4 regions of the Streptomyces sp. NPDC005483 genome follow, and region 3 is predicted to be linked to each of the others. Evidence: riboswitches for the same ligand, from Rfam matches in the RefSeq annotation. Region 3 holds a riboswitch; each other region holds the start of a gene.

Region 1 (3,950 bases), on a different contig from region 3:
GATCCCCTGCATGTCGGCGACGCCTGGCGCGGGATGTGGCTCGAACGCCTCGACGCGGTCGAGCCGTTCGTCCACACCTGGCTCGGACACCAGACCCGCGACGACTACTGGCGCCAGGGGGGCGTTCTCGAGGACCCCGGCGCGATCGGCGCGGCCGTCCTCGCGGTGGGCGGCTGGCACGACCCGTACCGCGACACCGTCCTCCGGCTAGTCGAGCACCTGCCGGCCGACCGCGTACGGGGGCTGATCGGCCCCTGGTCCCACCAGTACCCGGACCGCGGCCTGCCGCCCGGCCCGGCGATCGGCTTCCTCCAGGAGACGCTGCGCTGGTGGGACCAGCACCTGAAGGGCGTCGACACCGGCGTCATGCGGGAACCCCTCCTGAGGGCCTACGTCAGCGACTCCCACCCCCCGGCCACGGCCTACGAGACCCTGCCCGGCCGCTGGGTCGGCGAGCCGGCCTGGCCCTCCCCGAACGTGACGACGGTGTCGTACGGCCTGCAGGGCGCCCCCGTCCTGGTCCGTTCCCCGCAGCACACGGGGGTGGACGCCGGCCGCTTCCGCCCCGTCGGGAACGACGCCGACCTGCCGCCGGACCAGCGGGAGGAGGACGCCCGCTCGGGCTGCTTCGAGTTCGCGGTGGGCGAGGAGACGTGGGTCCTCGGACGGCCACGGGTGCGGCTCAGGGTGACCTCGGAGGTGTCGCGCGGGCAGGTCGTCGCGCGGCTCTGCGATGTCGCCCCGGACGGCTCGTCGACCCTGGTCACGCGCGGAGTGCTGAACCTCTCGGCCCGTCATGGGCGGGACCGTGTGGTGCCCTGGGAGCCGGGGGCCACGCAGGAGGTGGCCTTCGAGCTGAACGGCGTCGGGCACGCCTTCCCGCCCGGCCACCGCATCCGGCTCGCCGTGTCCTCCGCGTACTGGCCGTGGATCTGGCCGCAGCCCGGGTCGCAGGCGGGATTCACGCTGGAGCCGGCGGGCAGCTTCCTCGAACTGCCGGTACGCGCGCGTGAAGTGGACCCGGCCATCGCCTTCGAGGAGCCGGAGCAGTCCGCGCCGCTGGGGGCCGCCCGCGGCGTAGCCGCTGATGGATGGAGCCCCGCCACCCTGGACGAACCCCGCCCGGAGCGGCTGGTGGTCCGTGACGTGGCCAAGGGTGAGTGGCGTCTGGAGGTCGACCCCCGGTGCGGCGGCACGCGCGTGTACCCCGACGGCCTGGAGTTCACCGAGGACGCGCTGGAGACCTACACGATCGACGAGCAGGACCCGCTGTCCGCGCGCACCCGCTCGGACTGGTCGATCCGGCTGCACCGCCCCGAGCTCGCCTGGGACGTGACCGTCCGGACCCGCTCGGAGATCACCTGCGACGGGACGGACTTCCACACCTCCGACGAGGTCGTCTGCACCGACGGCGGCGAGGTGGTCTTCCACCGGACGTGGGAGCAACGGATCCCACGGGCGGCCGGTTGAACACGAGTTGAGCCTTCGTGGGCGTTTTACCCCTCTTGTGCTCGACTGTGATGTGGCCCACTCGCGCGGGCGGATCGGCATGGATGCGGAATCTGTCGATCCGCCTTTTCCCGTGCCCGAGTTGAGGCTTGGCGAACGCAAAGGATCAAGTGCCTCAAATGCCTCTTACCATGGTCAATAGGCACGGCATGTGAATTCGCCACTTGTTCCGGACATGTGCTCTCGCATACGTTCCCGGCCTGTCGGGCGGACGCCGAATCCTGCCACCGCCCGCAACACCCACCGAGAACCACGGCAGGAGCGGGGGAACCAGGTAAGTCGCCGGACCGGTCGTCTTCGGACATACCGGTACGGCTCGGGGTGAAGTCGCGCCTTTCGTCGGCGCGGCCGGGCAGCTCCCGCCCGAACCCGACAGCTCACCTCGCAGGCGACGGAGAGGAATTCGCATGTCTGCTGCCGCTCAGCACCGCCGTCCCCGCATCAGCCGTCTCGCCCGCAAGCTCGCCGTCGCCGGCACCGGAGCCGCCGTCCTCGCACTGCCGCTCATCGGGGCGACCACCGCGTCCGCGGCCACCCCGACCGTGCAGACCGCGACCACGCTCGGCTACTCCAACACCCTCGACGGCTGGATCCGGGCCTCCCTCGCCGTCATGGCGGAGCACGGCATTCCCGGCTCCTACGACGGCATCTACCGCAACGTCATCCGCGAGTCCTCCGGCAACCCCTACGCCATCAACCTCTGGGACTCCAACGCGGCCGCCGGCACGCCCTCCAAGGGTCTGCTCCAGGTGATCGACCCGACCTTCAACGCGTACCACGTGGCCAACACCTCGTGGGACCCGTACGACCCGGTCGCGAACATCACCGCGGCCTGCAACTACGCGGCGCAGCGGTACGGGTCCATCGACAACGTGTTCAGCGCGTACTAGGCCGTATCAGCCCCGCGGAAACAGTCTTTCGAGGACGACGGCGATACCGTCGTCCTCGTTCGACAGCGTCACCTCGTCGGCCACGGCCTTGAGTTCGGGGTGGGCGTTGGCCATCGCCACGCCGCGGGCAGCCCAGTCGAACATGGGGATGTCGTTGGGCATGTCCCCGAAGGCGATCGTCACCTCGGGCCCCAGGCCCAGGTGTTCGGCGGCCAGCGCGAGGCCGGTCGCCTTGGTGATGCCGCATGGCTGGAGTTCGACGGTCCCGGGCCCCGACATCGTGACCGTCGCCAGTGAGCTCACCACCGAGCGCGCCGTGACCGCCAACTCGTCGTCGGACAGGTAGGGGTGGCGCAGCAGCACCTTGCTGATCGGCTCGCGCCACAGGTGGTCGCGCCGGCCGACCCGAACGGCGGGCAGGGTGGGATGAGGCATCAGATAGCCCGGCTCGATGAGTGTCAGCCCGTCGACTCCGTCCTGGTCCACGGCCGCGTACACCTGCCCGACCTCGGCCTCGATCTTGCCGAGCGCGGTCTCCGCCAGCTCCCGGTCCAGGGTCACCGACCAGAGCAGACGGTCCGCGCCGGCGTCGTACACCTGCGCGCCCTGTCCGCACACCGCGAGCCCCGTGCTGCCGAGCTCGTCGAGGAGCGGCCGCACTCTGGGTGCCGGCCGCCCCGTCACGACGAGATGCCGGGCCCCGCTCGCCGCCACCCGCGCGAGCGCGGCCAACGACCGGTCGGAGAGCGTGTCGTCGGCGCGGAGCAGCGTGCCGTCCAGGTCGGTGGCGATGAGTGAATATGCGGGGGAGGCGGCCATGATCAGAGAATACGGATGGTTGGCCCCTGCGACTCGACGCGAACCGGACGGCTGCTGCTTTCACATCCGTTGACGGCAGTTCCGGTTCAGGGGCGAGGCGGTACCGAACGGGTTTGATCGGCGAACCGGGCCGGCGTACCCCGAACACCCCGGCGGACTGCGGACCTTCAGGACGGCGCCGACACGATCCATCGTCCGACGAGGTCCGGCCCAGGTGTTTTTCGGCCGCGCGTCCCGCGCAGCGGTCACGCCCAGGACCGCACCACCAGGTCGAGCTGATGCCGTCGAGACTCCGGCCCCCGAACCCGCCGACCCTGGACGGACGATCTGCCGACGACCCCACGGCCCGGCGACCTCCCCGCGCGTCCCGCGCAGCGGTCACGCCGAGGACCGCACCACCAGTTCGGTCGGGAGGATCACTCCCGCCGTGTCCTCGCCCGCGATCTGGGCGAGGAGCATGCGGACCATCTCGGCGCTGATGCGGTCGAAGGGCTGGCGCATGGTGGTGAGGGCGGGGGCGATGGCGGTGGCCGCCGGGGAGTCGTCGAAGCCTCCGACAGCGATGTCATCAGGGACCGAACGCCCGGCCTGCTGAAGGACGCCCACCACCCCCAGGGCCATGAGGTCCGAGGCGACGAACACCGCGTCCATGTCCGGGGCTTGGGCCAGCAGGCGGCGGGCCGCCCGTTCGCCGCCGCTGCGCCGGAAGTCGCCCTCGACGACGAGCGCGGG
Region 2 (3,950 bases), on a different contig from region 3:
ATCCAGCCGTAGCCCGCCGTGGTGCGCTTGCGGATCTGGTAGCCGTCGGCGGTCGGCTGGGTGAGCGTGTAGTCGCCCCATCGCGGGATGTACGCCAGCCGGCTCGCCACCCGGGTGTCCCAGGTGGCGGTGTCCGGCAGCCGTTCGCCGGCGATCTGCGCGGCCCGCACCGCCGCGCCCGGGTCGCGCCGCAGCCCCGTGACTCCCTGGACGGCCTCGCTGAACAGGCCGCCGCCCGAGTCGGCGAACCGCACGTGGCGGTCGTAGGGCTGATCGCTCAGCGGCACGGTGAAGCGGACGCCGAGTCCGCGCAGGAAGTCACCCTGGTCGGAGCCGGGCCGCTGCTCGCCGTCCCAGACGAAGGTGTGCACCAGGCGGAAGGATTCCGCACCGGCGAAGAAGGCGAACCGCAGCACGAACGGCAGCCAGGCCCTGCCGCCGTGCCGGTGCCGCCCTTCGACCCGGATCACGGCACGGACGGGGCCGTCCTGCTCGACCGTGATCTTCTCGATCCGGCCCGCGAAGCTGTCGAGGTCCGCGCCCTCGCGCACGGAGTCCTGGCGCAGGGCCACCAGCCGTCCGTCGCGCGCGATCTCGGTCGTGCCGCGCCGGATGCCGCGTACGACGGTGTCGGAGCCCTTGGCCCCGAAGACGGCGGTGATCACGCCGGTCGACACCTCGATCCGGCCGCCGACGCCCCGGCCGACGGTGACCCGGTGGGCGGGCTCGGCCGGACTGCCCGCGCTCAGCAGATAGCCGTCGGCCCGCGGTGCGTCGGGGGCGATCGCGTGCGCGGTCCACTTCACCGAGCCGTCGGGCCAGTAGGCGGTGGGCCAGCTCTGGACCGGGACCTCGTCGCCGCCGGTGGTGGCGAGCCGGAACCGCTGCTCCGGGCGGTGGGTGCCGCGCGCCCACGGCACGCCCCAGGTGGCACCGGCGTGGGCGTCGGGCGGAGAGCCCTCCAGCCAGTGGAGCTCGGTGTCGTCGTCGTCGCCGGCCGCCGCGGCGGCGGTACGGGACTGGGCCCAGGAGAACTGGGTGAGGGCGGCCGCGGCTGCGGCGCCCTTGAAGACGGTGCGTCGGTCGACGCCGGACACGGTGACCTCCGAAGGTCGTAGAAAGCGCTTACGCGGCAACGGAGTTCACTCTGTCTCCACCCTCCCCTCCCTGTCGACGCCCTGAGCCCCCTCGCCACAAGAACGCAATGAAGTGATCATGAAGGGGCACACACTCACGCGTGGGAGTCGCTGACGAAACACCGAAGGCCGGACCCGGGGATCGGGGTCCGGCCTTCGGTGGCACAGGGGGGCGTCAGCCGACGGCGACACCCTTCGAGCGGAGGTAGGCGACCGGGTCCACGTCGGAGCCGTAGTCCGGCGTGGTGCGGATCTCGAAGTGCAGGTGCGGGCCGGTCACATTGCCGGTCGCGCCGGAGAGGCCGATCTGCTGACCCTCGGTCACGGTCTGACCGGCCGAGACGGAGAGCTGGGACAGGTGGGCGTACTGCGCGTAGTAGCCGTCGTTCAGCTTGATGACGACCTGGTTGCCGTAGGCGCCGCCCCAGCCCGCGGAGACGACCGTGCCCGCGGCCACGGCCTTGAGCGAGGTGCCGGTCGGGACGACGAAGTCGACGCCGGTGTGGTAGCCGCTGGACCACATGCTGCCCGCGACGCGGTAGCCCGTTCCGATGGTGGCGCCGCTGACCGGGAGGGTGTAGCCGCTGGAGCTGCTGGTCGTGTCGGAGCTCTGGGTGGCAGCCGTTGAATTCGAGGACGACTTCTTCGACTCCGCCTTCTCGGCCTTCGCCGAGGACGCCGAGGAGGAGGACCCGGTCTTCGCCGTGCTCGCCTTTGCCTTCTTGTCGATCGAGAGCTTCAGGCCCGGGTGGATCAGCGACGGGTCGTCGCCGATGGCCGCACGGTTGTCGGCGTAGAGCCTCTTCCAGCCACCCCTGACGTTCTGTTCATCGGCGATCTTCGAAAGATAGTCGCCGACCCGCACCGAATAGGTGCGCACCGTCGAGGTCTTCGCGGTGCTCTTCTCGGCAGCGGTCTTTTCGGCGGACTTCTGCGAGACCGGAATCGACTGAACGGCCTTTTCCGAAACGGACTGCGGGGTGGCGGCGTGAGCGCCGGTGGCGCCTATGAACGGCAGCGCGAGCGCGGCGCCTCCGGTTCCGGCGACGGCGATCGAGCGGGTGAAACGCTGGGACTTCGGACGGCGGTGCTTACCCTTCGCGGGCATGGCGAATTCCTCTCCGGCGCCTGCGAGGTGAGCTGTCGGGTGCGGGCTGGAGATGCCCGGCCGCGCCGAGACGCGGCTATACCCCAAGCCGTTCCGGAGACCGGAACAGGCGGTGATACCTGTGGGTCCCCCGCTCCTGCCGTGCACGGGTGAGTGAGTGTGGGGAATCCGTTCGGCGGCAGGATTGGGCGTCCGACCGGATCGGTGGCGAACGTAAACGAGCAAGACACAAAGGGACAAGTGAGAGGTTGCCCGGATATGCGTTTCCCTTGATCCCGAATGCGAATTACCGGTCACCCTGCGTGAATCGAGCACCCTCCACCCGCCCAAATCCCCTTGAGCGGCCTGCGAATTACGTGAACATGACGGGCGACGCACCGTCACGGATATGACGCTCCTCACGTCACGAATTCACAGGAACCCTCATCCCGGGCGGAGCTGGAAGGAGGCCATCAATTCGGACAGAAGCCCTATATGTGACGCAGTCGGATAACCGTCGCATCAAGGTCTCCACGCAAACCGGTACGGAGCCCGTGATGCAGCAATACGACCCCCCGGTGAACTTCGCCCGTTTCGGGGCATTCGTACGACGCCGCCGGGTCGAGCCCCCGCAGCCGCAGCGAGGGGACGGGCTCGCCGTACTTCTGTGCCTGAAGCCAGGCGAGGACGACGGTCTCGCCCCCGAGCACGTACTGCACCGCGCTCAGTCCGCCCCGCGGAGGCCGCAGCCGGTAGAGGTCGCCGCGCTGCACCAGGGGCCGGATCTCCTTGTAGAGACCCACCCACCGCCCGGCTTCGGCGAGCTCCTCATCGGTCCACTCCGAGAGGTCCCCACCCACTCCGAGCACTCCGGCCATCGCGCTCACGAACCGGAACCGCAGAGAGCTCACCCGTCCGTTGAGCTGGGTGTTGGGACTGTCGGTGACCCAGGCCGCCATCACGCGCGCGGGGTGGATCTGACTGAAGCCGTGCTGGATGGCGAGCCGGTCGAGGGGGTCGGTGTTGTCCGAGGTCCACACCTGGTCGGTACGGCCGAGCACCCCGAGGTCGATCCGGCCGCCACCCCCCGAGCAGGACTCGAAGGCCACGCCCGGGTGAGCCTCCCGCAACCGGTCCAGCAGGGCGTAGAAGCCGCGCACATGGTCGACCCACAGGCGCTGCGGGTAGGGCTCGCCGGGCCAGCCCGCGTCCGTGAAGCAGCGGTTGAAGTCCCACTTCACATAGTCGATCGGGGCCGAGGAGAGCAGGGTGTCGAGCTGCTCCCACAGATACTCCTGAACATCCTCGCGTGCGAGGTTCAGTACGAGTTGATTGCGGAACTCCGTCCGCTTTCGTCCCGCTTGGTACTGCACCCAGTCCGGGTGGGCACGGTACAGCTCGCTGTCCGGGTTGATCATCTCCGGCTCGACCCAGATGCCGAACTGCATGCCGAGCGCGCGCACGGAGTCACCGAGCGGCTTGAGGCCGGAGGGGAAGCGGTCGGGGTTGGGCGCCCAGTCGCCGAGCCCGGCCCGGTCACTGGTGCGGGCGCCGAACCAGCCGTCGTCGACCACGAACAGCTCGACGCCGATCGACGCGGCACGTCGGGCCAGGGTGAGCTGCTGCTCCTCGGAGATGTCGAAGTTCGTGGCCTCCCAGGAGTTGAACAGCACGGGTCGGTCCTGGTCCGCGTCCGGGATGACGTACGCCCGCTGGTAGGCGTGCCA
Region 3 (3,950 bases):
CGTCCTGGAGGTGAGCGCCGAGGAGGTGCGGGAGGTCGCCAAGGCCAAGCTGCGCCCCGACAACCGCGCGGTGCTCGTCTACGAGCCCACCGCCCCGGCCGAGATCGCCGACAGCGCCGAGGAAGCCGCCGAGGACCCGCAAGCCGCGGCGACCGTAGAAGCCAGCGACGACAACGAGGAGGCGGCCAAGTGACCGAGCTCGCCGCGATGGAATTCCACCCGCAGCCGCAGGCGGGCGAGCCCAAGGTCTGGGCCTTCCCCGCCCCCGAGCGCGGGACGCTGGACAACGGCCTCACCCTGCTGCGCTGCCACCGCCCCGGCCAGCAGGTCGTCGCCGTCGAGGTGCTCCTGGACGCGCCCCTGGACGCCGAGCCGGCCGGCCTGGACGGTGTCGCCACGATCATGGCGCGCGCGTTCTCCGAGGGCACCGACAAGCACTCCGCCGAGGAGTTCGCCGCCGAGCTGGAGCGCTGCGGCGCCACCCTCGACGCGCACGCCGACCACCCTGGCGTCCGCCTCAGCCTCGAAGTGCCCGCCTCCCGCCTCGCCAAGGCGCTCGGACTGCTCGCCGACGCGCTCAGGGCACCCGCGTTCGCGGACAGCGAGGTCGAGCGGCTCGTCCGCAACCGCCTCGACGAGATCCCGCACGAGCTGGCCAACCCGTCCCGCCGCGCCGCCAAGGAGCTCTCCCGGGAGCTGTTCCCGGCGGACTCGCGCATGTCGCGCCCGCGCCAGGGCACCGGGGAGACCGTCGAGAACATCGACTCCGCGGCCGTACGCGCCTTCTACGAGAAGCACGTGCGGCCCGCCACCGCGACCGCCGTGGTCGTCGGCGACCTCACCGACATCGACCTGGACGCGCTGCTCGCCGACACCCTGGGCTCCTGGACCGGCTCCACGGCTCAGCCGCGCCCGGTACCGCCGGTGACCGCCGACGACACCGGCCGGGTCGTCATCGTGGACCGCCCCGGCGCCGTCCAGACGCAGCTGCTGATCGGCCGCGTCGGCGCCGACCGGCACGCACGCGTGTGGCCCGCGCAGGTGCTCGGCACGTACTGCCTCGGCGGCACCCTCACCTCCCGCCTGGACCGCGTCCTGCGCGAGGAGAAGGGCTACACCTACGGCGTACGGTCGTTCGGCCAGGTCCTCAGGTCCGCCCCGGACGGCTCGGGCGCCGCGATGCTCGCCATCAGCGGCTCGGTCGACACCCCGAACACCGGTCCCGCGCTGGACGACCTGTGGAAGGTGCTGCGCACGCTCGCCGAGGGCGGACTCACCGACGCCGAACGGGACGTCGCCGTACAGAACCTCGTCGGTGTGGCGCCGCTCAAGTACGAGACCGCGGCGGCCGTCGCGAGCACACTGGCCGACCAGGTCGAGCAGCACCTGCCCGACGACTACCAGGCGACCCTGTACCAGCAACTCGCCGCGACCGGCACCGTCGAGGCCACCGCCGCGGTCGTGAACGCCTTCCCGGTGGACCGGCTGGTGACGATCCTGGTCGGTGACGCGGCCGCCATCAAGGAGCCCGTCGAGGCCCTCGGCATCGGCGAAGTCAAGGTCGTGACGGCCGAGTAGACGAACCCTGACTCGAAGGGGCCCTGGTGACACGAGTGTCGCCAGGGCCCCTTCGACACCCAGATCTCTTAGATGTCCGAATTGGGCAGGAGGTTGCCTGTCTGCCCTGTGGGATGCGCTACAAACACCCCGATCGGTTTGGGGATTGAAAGTGGCCCCGCTTAGCGTCCTCTGGGCTGTCCGTCAGGCACCGAGCCGCGCCCGCGGCACCGGACAGTCATCGCCGAGTCCCCGCATGGCGCGAGCCAGGGGAGCCGGGGACCCACCAAGTCCCTGGGGTGAATCGGACGCCCGCGCACCGCGAGGGGGTCCGTAGGAGACCTTCCTGCTCCGAACCCGTCAGCTAACCCGGTAGGCGAGAAGGAAGGAAAGGACCAGCCACCACATGGCGTTCACCTGCGCCACCGGGAAGCACCGTCGTCCCAGCCGCATCAAGCGCACCACCGCCCGCGCGGCAGGCGTCGCGGCCCTCGCCACCACCGGCGTCATCGGCACCCTCGCCGCCCCGGCGCTCGCCGCCGACAACTCCGTCGAGCAGACCGGCCTGATGCCGGTCGTCAGCGTCGGCGACTCCCTCGCGGACCAGCTCGACGCCCAGGCCGAGGCCCAGGCGCAGGCCGCCGCGCAGAAGAAGGCGGCGGCGGAGGCCAAGCGCAAGGCCGAGGCGCGCGCCAAGGAGATACGCGAGGCCAAGGAGCGCGCCGCCCGCGAGGCCGAGCGCAAGCGCCTCAACGCCTTCGTCGCCCCGATCTCCGGCTCCTACATCTCCACCGGCTACAAGAGCGGCGGCTCCCTGTGGTCGTCCGGCAGCCACACCGGTGTCGACTTCCACGCCGCCAGCGGCACCTCCGTGCACGCGGTCGGCCGCGGCACCGTCGTCGAGGCCGGCTGGGGCGGGGCGTACGGCAACAACATCGTGATCAGGATGGCCGACGGCACGTACACCCAGTACGGCCACCTGTCGTCCATCGGCGTCTCGGTCGGCCAGTCGGTCACCCCCGGCCAGCAGATCGGGCTGTCCGGCGCGACCGGCAACACCACCGGGCCGCACCTGCACTTCGAGGCGCGCACCACCCCCGAGTACGGCTCGGACATCGACCCCGTCGCGTACCTGCGCTCGCACGGCGTGAACGTCTGACGACCCACCGCGCGATCCTGGCGAGGCCCCGGCTCTTCCGAGCCGGGGTTTCGTCGTTTCCAGCGCCCCGTTGTCCAAAAAATATCCCTGGATTCCGGTCCGCCGTCGGAAATTCCCGCTCATTGCAATAGAGTCACTGAACACACGTCAATCGGCGACGTTTCACGGGGATTAAGACGGAGGTCGGACATGCGTATTCCGGCGCACTCGGTATGCACGGCGATCCGCGACGACATCGTCGCCGGTGTCCACGAGCGCGGGAGCCGGCTCACCGAGGAACTGCTCGCCCGCCGCTACGGGGTCTCCCGCGTCCCGGTCCGCGAGGCCCTGCGCACCCTGGAGGCCGAGGGCTTCGTGGTGACGCGGCGGCACGCGGGCGCGTGCGTGGCCGAACCGACCGAGCAGGAGGGCGCCGACCTCCTGGAGATGCGCATGCTCCTGGAACCGCTCGGCGCCTCCCGGGCCGCCCAGCGGCGCACCGAGGCCCATCTGAAGGTGCTGCGCGGCCTGGTCAGGCTGGGCCAGGAGCGTGCCAGGCGGGGCAACAGCGACGATCTGCGCTCCTTGGGGGGCTGGTTCCACGAGACGCTCGCGCAAGCCTCCGGCAGCCCGGCGCTGACCTCGATGCTGACCCAGCTGCGGCACAAGATCGCGTGGATGTACGTCGTGGACGCGCCCGCCGACCCCGTGGAGTCCTGGGTCGAGCACGGCGCGATCGTGGACGCGGTGGCACGCGGGGACGGCGAGCGCGCGCGGGCGATCACGGCGCTGCACACCGAGCGCTCGGGCGCGGTGCACCGGCTGCGGTTCGTTTCCGGGCAGGACCGCGCGGACCGTGTGAGGACCTCGCAACATCCTGTAAACGTGACGGGTGTGCGGCATTAACACGGGCACCGTATACAAAGAGGGAGTAATTCGCGGGGGACTATTTCTGCTGCCCGCGGAAGGGAAATGCGAAGGGCCCGCCCGATAATTCGGACGAGCCCTTCGATGCTTTTCAGGGCACCTTTGCTCAGACGGTCTCGGGAAGCTCCTCGAGACCCTCGGCGACCAGCTTCGCGAGCCGGTCGAGGGCCGCGTCCGCGCCCTCGGCGTCGGAGGCGAGGACGATCTCCTCGCCGCCCTGCGCGCCCAGGCCGAGAACGGCCAGCATGGAGGCCGCGTTGACGGGGTTGCCGTCGGCCTTGGCGATCGTCACCGGGATACCTGCGGCCGTGGTGGCCCGGACGAAGAT
Region 4 (3,950 bases), on a different contig from region 3:
AGGACAACGGGCGGGGGATGGTGATCATCCGCTGGCTCGCCGCCGAGTACGGCGGCCGACTGAGAGTCATGCCCACCCGGGAAGGCGGTAAGACCGTCTCCATCGAACTCCCGTGGGCGGTGCCGGCCGAGCCGGTCACAGCGGCGGGGCAGCAGGAGCCGTGAGAGGCGTCAGACCGGCCGCGGGCGGCCCGGGGCGCCGAAGGGGTCAGCGAAGGCGCGCGGACGGTTCTCGGGGTGATGTTCCTGGCCGGGCCGTGGCTCGCGGGATCACCTCGCGCCTCGCCGACGCAGGCGTGGAGTGCGACTGCGCCGCCTTCCGTTCCTCGGCGAGTCCCGCCCGCCGGACCAGCCGGGGGAGCAGGCCCCACAGGCCCAGGCACACGAGCAGGGTCGCCGCGCCCGCGGCCACTCCGCCGGCCCGGCCCGTCGTCACGTCCACCACGAGCAGCACCGATCCCGTGAACGCGAGCACCAGAACCCCCATGCCGACCGTCGCGAGCCGGGAGGAGACCTGCACGATCCGGGCCTTGGCGCCGCGCTGGAAGAGCGAGCGGTGCAGGGCCGCCGGTGCGGTGAACAGGGCCGCCGCGACGACCGCCAGCAGCAGCGTGGTGACGTACGTGGCGCGCTGGAAGGTGTCGAGGGACGGGAAGCGCTGGGTGAAGGCCAGGGTCAGCAGAAAGGCGAAGAGTATCTGCACCCCGGTCTGGGTCACGCGCAGTTCCTGGAGCAGCTCGCCGAAGTTGCGGTCGGCGCGCTCCAGCGGGGTCTCGTTGCGGGCGGTGCACGGGCGGTGGTCGGCCATGGCGTCACGGGTAACCATCTGGGCCCGTGTCACGCGTCCCGGGAGACCCGAGGGGGCGGTGGCAGGTCAGGTCGCCGCCGCCCCCTCGGGACGTCACTTGACCCGGCCGTACCAGACGCTCTTCGTCCAGATCTTCTGCAGCCTCACCACGTCCCCGGTCTTCGGGGCGTGCCAGATCTTTCCCTTCCCGGCGTAGATGCCGACGTGGTAGACGTTCGAACCCGAGTGGAAGAACACCAGGTCGCCGGCCTTGCGGCTGCCCGCGCCGATGTGGCGGGTCTTGTTGTACTGCTGGGCCGCCGTGCGCGGGAGCTTCTTGCCCGCCTTCTTGAACGAGTACAGCGTGAGCCCTGAGCAGTCGAAGCGGCGGGGCCCGGTGGCGCCGTACTTGTACGGCGAACCCTTCTTGGAGGCCGCTACCTTGAGCGCCTGCGTCGCCGGTGTCGAGGCGGCGGCGTCGGCTGCGACGCCCGGGATCACGACGGAGCCGCCCACAGCGGCGATGGCGAAGGCCGAGGCCGTACCGGCTCGGACCATCAGCGACGGGACACGATTGAGCGCAGTCATGCGCAACCCTTCGTCAGCCGCCTGTGAAGGATGACCTGTCGGATTCGGGCTGGCGAAGTTGCCCGGCCGCTGACGCGGCTTCACCCCAAGGGATGCTCGGCCCGGTCATGACGTGACCGTTCCGGCGACCCGTCGTGCTTGGGTCCTCCACTCCTGCCGATCCACTCCTGTCGACCGGTCATCCGGGCGGCGGCAGGACTCGGCGTCCGCCCGGATCGCCCCGCCGCTGCGGCGGGGGCTTGTCGTCAGTCAGGGATCTTGGCGCACGGATGTCCCAAAAACCCAATGGAACCGGGGGTTTGTGTTGTTACTCACCACTCACCCGTTCGGGTGGACACCTGAGCGCTCGAAGGGGCGTCCAGGGGTCCGCAGCCTCCTCGACCAGCACAGAAACTCCTCATTCCCCTCCTGAACCACGCGCGTTGCGCAACCTGGACGGTCGCGAAAAAGGAGCCGCGCCTCCTGCAAACGGCGGTACGTCTTTTGGTCCGTTTCAACCGCGCCCCGGACGCACCGCCAGACCCGTGGAACGTCCGGAAACACTGCCGGTGCGTCAGTCGCCGGGCTCGGGCGGCACGGTGACCCTGGCCGTACGCCGCTCTCCGTCCAGGACCCGCAGGGCCCGTGCCAGCGTCGCGGCGTGCAGTTCACGCTCACCCCGGCCGTGCATCAGCACCAGCGCGTCGCGCAGCTCGGCCGCCCTGCTCACCAGTGCCTGCGCCGCGCGCAGTCCGCCGTAGGTGTCCTCGTGCCGGGCCGGGTTGATCCGGCCCAGCAGGTCGACCACGTCGAGATAACGGTCGATCAGCTCGCCCTCGGCGCGGGTCAGCGCGGGCAGCGGTGGCAGGTCCGGCACCATCGAGGCCTCACCTCGCGCCCGGAGCGGTGCGCGCGGACTTGCGGCTCGGGACGATCGCGTCCGCCAGGCCGTAGTCCAGGGCGCCCTGCGCGTCCAGGATCTTGTCCCGCTCGATGTCTGCGCTCACCTGCTCGGGACTGCGCCCGGTGTGCCGGACCAGCATCTCCTCCAGGCAGCCCCGCACCCGGATCAACTCCGCGGCCTGGATGGCCAGATCGCTGGCCTGTCCCTGCACGGGCTCGCTCAGCCCGGGCTGGTGGATCACCACCCGGGCACCCGGCAGCACGGACCGCTTGCCCGGGGTGCCCGCCGCCAGCAGCACCGCCGCGGAGGAGCCGGCCTGCCCGAGACACGTCGTCTCCACGTCGCAACTGACGTACTGCATCGTGTCGTAGATCGCCGACATCGCGCTGAACGAGCCGCCGGGGGAGTTGATGTACAGCGCGATGTCCCGGTCCGGGTCCTGGTACTCGAGGTACATGAACTGCGCCATCAGGTCGTTCGCCGAGGTGTCGTCGATCTGCGTCCCGAGGAAGACGATCCGCTCCTCCAGCAGCTTGGAGTACGGATCCATCGTCTTCTGCCCGAAGCTCGTGCGCTCGTGGAACTCGGGCAGGACGTAACGGGCGGTCGGTCGGGTCATGGCGTACCCCTCCTCGTTGCGGACAGCTGTCTGTAAAAAATGTACAGGACGTACGTGGCGTTCGATAGGAGCGGATTTTAACGATCAAGCTAAATGCCCAGGTCGGAGGGGATTTATGGCTCACCGTGGGGGCTCGTGTCTCACATTCCTGTCACCGTTTGACGGTTCTTTGGCGGGAGCGTTGTCGCCGTTGCATTCGGCGATTAGCCAGTGGTCCTCCCTACGGCAACCCTGATCTGCGCGTTTGTCGCGACTCGCTGCGGTATGAGCGTCCGTCAGTGGGTGTGGACGGCCCGGCCCTTAACTGTCGTGCGTCAGTTGACCAACTGGATCGGACCTGACGCACGGCCAGGTGATCGAGGTACTGGTGGCGGAGCTGGTGTATTGACGGATCTCGCCGGTGTCTTGTTGGGGGCTTCGGCGATCAGCGGCGTTGTCGCGTCCGGCCGGTGGCAGCAAAGCGTCTCCACATGGGTGCTCAGCCTCCGCCGCGAGCTTCTCGACCGCACCCTCATCTGGAACGCTCACCACCTGCGCCATGCCCTGAGTGAGTACGAGCGGTTCTACAACGAGCACCGCACCCATCGCTCCCGGCCGGCAGCCGCGCCGCTGCGCGCACTCCCCGAATCCAGCACCGACCCCATGGAGATCGCTCGCCTCGACATACGTCGACACGACCGCCTCGGCGGAGTGACCACGCGTACCAACACGCCGCTTGAGCTGCGCGGACGTGATTCTCGGCACGCACAAGGTCGTGGCGATACTTGACAACTCGTTCGCCCTCCAGCCAGAGGCGGCTGGAGGGCGAACGACCGATGGTGACAGCAGAACCCTTCGACGCCCACAGGACGCAGGAGATGTCCCTCCTGCACAAAGTCGTCGCTCGTCCCGATCTGGAGGCGGCCGTCACTGTCAAACCCGCCATCCGACGAGACCCCTCCACCCTGCGCCTCGCCAAGGAGGTGCTCAGCGCCCGCGCCTGCGCCGCCCGGCTCTCCGTCGTCGTCCGCAACGAACCAGCCCTACTGGCCGGCATACAGCCGCAGAAGCCCGGGCGGGGCCGCTGACAACGAA

What was found. A riboswitch is a leader RNA that binds a small molecule or an ion and turns the genes downstream of it on or off. The one in region 3 is predicted to bind cyclic di-AMP.
Positions count from the first base shown of each region.
Region 1: it holds a riboswitch for cyclic di-AMP, as region 3 does, so the genes downstream of both, ABZT06_RS29800 (transglycosylase SLT domain-containing protein) here and ABZT06_RS03910 (M23 family metallopeptidase) in region 3, are expected to answer to the same signal.
Region 2: it holds a riboswitch for cyclic di-AMP, as region 3 does, so the genes downstream of both, ABZT06_RS00910 (M23 family metallopeptidase) here and ABZT06_RS03910 (M23 family metallopeptidase) in region 3, are expected to answer to the same signal.
Region 4: it holds a riboswitch for cyclic di-AMP, as region 3 does, so the genes downstream of both, ABZT06_RS44010 (C40 family peptidase) here and ABZT06_RS03910 (M23 family metallopeptidase) in region 3, are expected to answer to the same signal.

Region 1 covers NZ_JBEXEA010000017.1:63,997-67,946, forward strand. The annotation lists gene ABZT06_RS29795 (CocE/NonD family hydrolase) at 1-1,470, shown strand, start outside; cyclic di-AMP (ydaO/yuaA leader) riboswitch at 1,741-1,913, shown strand; gene ABZT06_RS29800 (transglycosylase SLT domain-containing protein) at 1,917-2,399, shown strand; gene ABZT06_RS29805 (HAD family hydrolase) at 2,406-3,218, opposite strand; gene ABZT06_RS29810 (LacI family DNA-binding transcriptional regulator) at 3,597-3,950, opposite strand, start outside.
Region 2 covers NZ_JBEXEA010000001.1:201,807-205,756, reverse strand. The annotation lists gene ABZT06_RS00915 (Tat pathway signal sequence domain protein) at 1-1,097, opposite strand, end outside; gene ABZT06_RS00910 (M23 family metallopeptidase) at 1,312-2,244, opposite strand; cyclic di-AMP (ydaO/yuaA leader) riboswitch at 2,249-2,406, opposite strand; gene ABZT06_RS00905 (alpha-galactosidase) at 2,715-3,950, opposite strand, start outside.
Region 3 covers NZ_JBEXEA010000002.1:127,056-131,005, forward strand. The annotation lists gene ABZT06_RS03900 (pitrilysin family protein) at 1-193, shown strand, start outside; gene ABZT06_RS03905 (pitrilysin family protein) at 190-1,578, shown strand; cyclic di-AMP (ydaO/yuaA leader) riboswitch at 1,790-1,950, shown strand; gene ABZT06_RS03910 (M23 family metallopeptidase) at 1,964-2,716, shown strand; gene ABZT06_RS03915 (GntR family transcriptional regulator) at 2,906-3,601, shown strand; gene ABZT06_RS03920 (HPr family phosphocarrier protein) at 3,729-3,950, opposite strand, start outside.
Region 4 covers NZ_JBEXEA010000044.1:55,966-59,915, forward strand. The annotation lists gene ABZT06_RS44000 (ATP-binding protein) at 1-164, shown strand, start outside; gene ABZT06_RS44005 (DUF6328 family protein) at 208-807, opposite strand; gene ABZT06_RS44010 (C40 family peptidase) at 901-1,374, opposite strand; cyclic di-AMP (ydaO/yuaA leader) riboswitch at 1,378-1,589, opposite strand; gene ABZT06_RS44015 (hypothetical protein) at 1,928-2,233, opposite strand; gene ABZT06_RS44020 (ATP-dependent Clp protease proteolytic subunit) at 2,241-2,876, opposite strand; gene ABZT06_RS44025 (hypothetical protein) at 3,261-3,644, shown strand; gene ABZT06_RS44030 (hypothetical protein) at 3,692-3,943, shown strand.